Regions from separate parts of the Paenibacillus solisilvae genome, predicted to be linked through region 2. Evidence: predicted binding sites of a transcription regulator. Region 2 holds the regulator's gene; the other holds the start of a gene.

Region 1 (2,201 bases), on a different contig from region 2:
TATGTATAACGGGAACAACCGCTTCGCGAGCCGCCATGACAGCATCAAAATGCCGAAGCTCCCGCTCCCCTGCCTGAGCCGGATCGCCCTCCAGAGTATCCCGCGTAATAGGCTTCCATTGACTTCGCGTCAGCCAGCGATTACCGTTAATGCCCGCCGCCAAAGCATAATTCTCCAGCAGGTCGAAGGTTTCTCTCGTTAAGCTGCCATCCTCCGGGATTAACAGCTCGGTCTTGATGCAGCGGAAGACAGCCTCAAACCGCCATCCATGCGCCGCGATTTCAAGCGCTGAACGGATGAACTCGACAAAAGGATGGTGCAGCGCCGCTTTCTTCTGATCAAGAAAGTATGGCAAATTGTAATCGGTGAAGACAGCTGTTATATAGTCGTTGTAATCAGGAGCATTGCGTACCATCACCGCAAGGTCGCGGTACCGCAGCCCTTCATCGCGGACTCTGCGCACAATATCGCGCGCAACCGCCTCAACCTCAGCGCGGCGATGAGAGGCCGCATGAAGCGATATGTCGCCGCGCTCAAGCTCCTCCTCGGATAATCGCATCGGCTTGCGATTGCCGTAATGCCGCTCAACATGCGCCAGCATCGGGCTGTTGCGAAAACGGTTATTCGGATTGCCTTCAAGCATAACGGGCGCTTCAATCGTTACGCCGTTATGAAGCGCAAGCTCCCGGAGCTTAATGAACGTTTCGGCCGTAGGACGGAACAGATCCAGCTCATGCGGCTGTTCATCCAGCCCATATAAACGGTCAAGGCTCAGCGTTATCGTTACGTCCGCCGCGCTTTGGATCAATACTTCCAGCGCCTCGAATTCCTTGGGCGTAAAGCCGTTAAAGCCATCTACCCAGACCTCTGCTTCCCGCATAGAAGGCGCTTGTCCGAACCCTTTGACAAGCCAGCTCAAATAATCCTCCGCATCAACGTAGAGACCGGCCAGTTCCTTATCAAGCTCGGATGAAATCTGCTGCAAATCACCGAGTTTGCGGCCCAGCAGCGGATTTCTCGCCCCCGGCAGACCGCTGCCCGTAAATTGCTGGAGCTTCTCCGAATCAATGCCGTATCTTTTCCACTCGGTCATCAACTCTCCCAGGCGTTCAATGAATCCGTGCTGCGAATCGCTTCCTTGAAATAATTGAAGCTGATTGTCCAGCCTATGTACGATCTTATACAGCAGCATATTTTTGCCGTTCTCGCTTATTGGGATAAGAGCAGTGCCTCCGGTTTCCTGCATCACACGGAAGGAAAGCCGCCTGAAGCTGAGTGCCTGTGCACGGATAGTCCCGCTGAGCTGTGAAGTCCCGAGCAGTGCATATTCAGTCTGGAAGGTTGCCTGCTCAGGAACGAGCATAATAATCGGAGCACCATCCGGCTTCTCCAGCACCTTCTGACGGATCCGATCCAAACAATATTGTGTTTTTCCCGCACCTGAGCGGCCAATGACAAAACGAAGCGCCATGCGTCCACCCCTTTACTTTCGATTCTACTATTCTATCATACCGGGATGGTATTTTTCACCCATAAATACAAACATTTGTTCGATTTTTGCGAAGGTAAATAGTGCATGGGACCAGAGCTTCCCCGCTAACCGCAAGCGAAGCTTGACTCAACAGCAAAAAACAGGCGAACCTAAACTCACCTGCTTCGTATATGCTGACTAGTAATCAAATAAACCTGCCGTCAATGCCGGGCGGGAAATCAATGACGTTAGCGGATTTCTTCACGTAATGCTACCCTTCAATTCTATTGATCAGCAGATTCATAATCTCTTTGTCGGTATACAGCAGATTGACGAACATCATCGCGCGTTCCGGATCCTTCGATGTTCTGGAGACCGCAAGAACCGCACTGGCTGCATCCGTTAAATAAACACCCCCCAGAAGTTTTCCGGCGAGGAGCTTACTTATAACATGCCTTATCTGATTTACCTAAATCCTCGCTTGAACCGAGCGCGTATATTCCGTAGGTGTCATGCCGGTCGTTTTTTTGAATATTTTGGAGAAGGTATGAACGCTTCGGAATCCAAGGTCTTCGGCGATTTCCGAGAAGTTTGCCTTGGATTCGCGAATATGCTTTTTGGCTGTCTCGATTTTTAAATGCGAAAAATATTTCATGACCGGGCGGCCTGTCTGCTTCTTGAAATCATCCTTTAATCTGGTCTTCGTCAGGCGGAGTGCCGCGCTTATATC
Region 2 (2,201 bases):
CGAGAAAATTACCTCCACGATCCAGGAACCGGTGAATCATATCGATGGAGTCGCTCTCACTAGTTGTATTGCCAAAAGTCATCGTTCCGAGACACAGTTCAGATACAGCAAGCCCACTTCGACCAAGTAAACGATATTGCATTTTGGATTACCTCCTATTAATGGATTTAGTGCTTCATATTCTTGTCGTCCTCATCTTCAGCCCACTTGATGGTATCGAGCTGATCACGGAAGTTTCGTTTGAAATTTTCCAAGTATTTCTGGCGCAGTGCATCTCTCTCAATCGTTTCTTCAGGTGTCAGGCCTACTGTTTTATTTTTTCTAGAAAGCTCATTAATCCGAGCAATAAGTTCATCCATAACAAAAAACTCCTTTCTATGTATGATCAATATTCCACTCTTTACTTTGACATTTTTAATCCCGCATTGTCAAGGCGGGACAGTGTCAACAAGAGAAGGAAATCAACCTAGAGAGGAGTTGTGAAATGATTGCCACCTGTCTGTATATCAGCATTCAAAATCTCGTCATGCAACGATCGTCAAGCCATTCATCATTAATCTGCAGGAATAATTAAGGTTTGACCTGCTTGAAGTGTGCTCGAGGTCAGATTATTGCGTACCTTCAGATCGTATACAACTCTGCGAACATCTTGACCAGAGTCACGGATGTCATTTGCGATATTCCATAGCGTATCGCCTGAGCTAACAATAATAACCCGCTCCCCTGCACCAGCTGCAGCAGGCTGTTCACTGTTAGCAAAGCTCTTCATGAGCGTCATACCTGTAAACAGCAGTACAAAAAATAATGCTGCCACAGCTAATCTAAGTACTAATCGTTCTACTCGCCACTGCTTATGTGTCCGAAGGCTGCTTTGCTTCGCTTCGGTTCCTTTATAGTTAGTAGAGTAAGAAGATATCGTTGTCATCATTCTCCAGCACCCCAAACGTTTGTTCTATTTGTTCTGAAATCAGAATAACACGAACACCCGTTTGCAGTCAACAGATAAAAAGAACATTTGTTCCCTAAAAAATACGAACCCTTGTTTCTCGAACTTATGTTTGTACGAACTCCGGTTCTGTGTTATAATTTGACACAAATGAAACTTTGGAGTGATTCTGGTGTCGAAACTTTCAAACCGCCAGCAGGCGATTCTTGAATTTATCAAGATGGAAGTGCGTGAGAAGGGATATCCGCCTTCCGTTCGGGAAATCGGAGAAGCCGTCGGACTCGCTTCCAGTTCAACCGTGCACGGCCACTTGGACCGCTTGGAGAAGAAAGGGTTGATCCGCCGGGATCCAACCAAGCCCCGGGCCATTGAAATCCTGGATGCAGATGATAATGAAATTCCATTCCCGCTTGCAATCGCGAAGGTTCCTGTTATCGGTAAAGTAACTGCAGGTATCCCGATCACAGCTACTGAGAATATTGAGGACTACTTCCCGCTGCCAGCCGAAAAAGTAGGCGATCATACCGTATTCATTCTTAACATTGTCGGCGAGAGCATGATTGATGCAGGCATACATAACGGCGATTATGTTATCGTCCGCCAGCAGCAATCTGCATCAAACGGCGACATCGTTGTAGCTATGACAGAAGACGATGAAGCAACTGTGAAGACCTTCTACCGGGAACGCGACCATATCCGGTTGCAGCCTGCGAATGATTCCATGGAGCCTATTCGTCTTCGCAATGTAACTATTCTCGGTAAAGTTATCGGACTGTTCCGCGATATTCACTGAATTGCCTCTTCGATTGAAAGGTCCAATCCGTCCTGCTGACACAGCAGAACAGATTGGACCTTTCTTTATTGTATCCCAATCGCTGCTAAATCCTGAGATTTCTCAGGTGGTTAACCGCTAAATTCTCGGAAAAGCGTATTCTCATACGTATGTTTAACCCCTCTATATTTAAAACCCAAAGAGAAGCCGGCGAAATCGATCGTAATCGATTTCAATGCCTTCGAAGTGACATACATGCGAACTAAATGAGAAAGACGCCTCTTATTGTTCGAGCGTACAGCCGAAGCAACTGACGCTGCATAAGAACGATCGGTAGAAAGCTTGATATAGAAGAGCAGAATCGCTTTGGCAATCGCTCGATGCACCGGTGTAGCAAATGTGAACTGCGCCGTTCCCGGTATAATTGATGTCCCGTTCGTATACTGCAGGATTGGCTTCGGAAATTCAAAATCAACAAAATAA

What was found. The regulator LexA, encoded in region 2, represses DNA repair genes until DNA is damaged. The targets are predictions, from matches to a motif close to CGAACATATGTTCG.
Region 1: addB (helicase-exonuclease AddAB subunit AddB) is a predicted target of LexA. The motif match lies at 1,540-1,553, and genes of this name have one in related genera.

The regions. Positions count from the first base shown of each region.
Region 1 covers NZ_JBHSOW010000080.1:223,230-225,430, forward strand. The annotation lists gene addB (helicase-exonuclease AddAB subunit AddB) at 1-1,471, opposite strand, end outside; gene ACFPYJ_RS22100 (helix-turn-helix domain-containing protein) at 1,941-2,201, opposite strand, start outside.
Region 2 covers NZ_JBHSOW010000016.1:69,351-71,551, reverse strand. The annotation lists gene ACFPYJ_RS04660 (aldo/keto reductase) at 1-142, opposite strand, end outside; gene ACFPYJ_RS04655 (DUF896 domain-containing protein) at 168-359, opposite strand; gene ACFPYJ_RS04650 (LysM peptidoglycan-binding domain-containing protein) at 554-928, opposite strand; gene lexA (transcriptional repressor LexA) at 1,119-1,739, shown strand; gene ACFPYJ_RS04640 (hypothetical protein) at 1,850-2,201, opposite strand, start outside.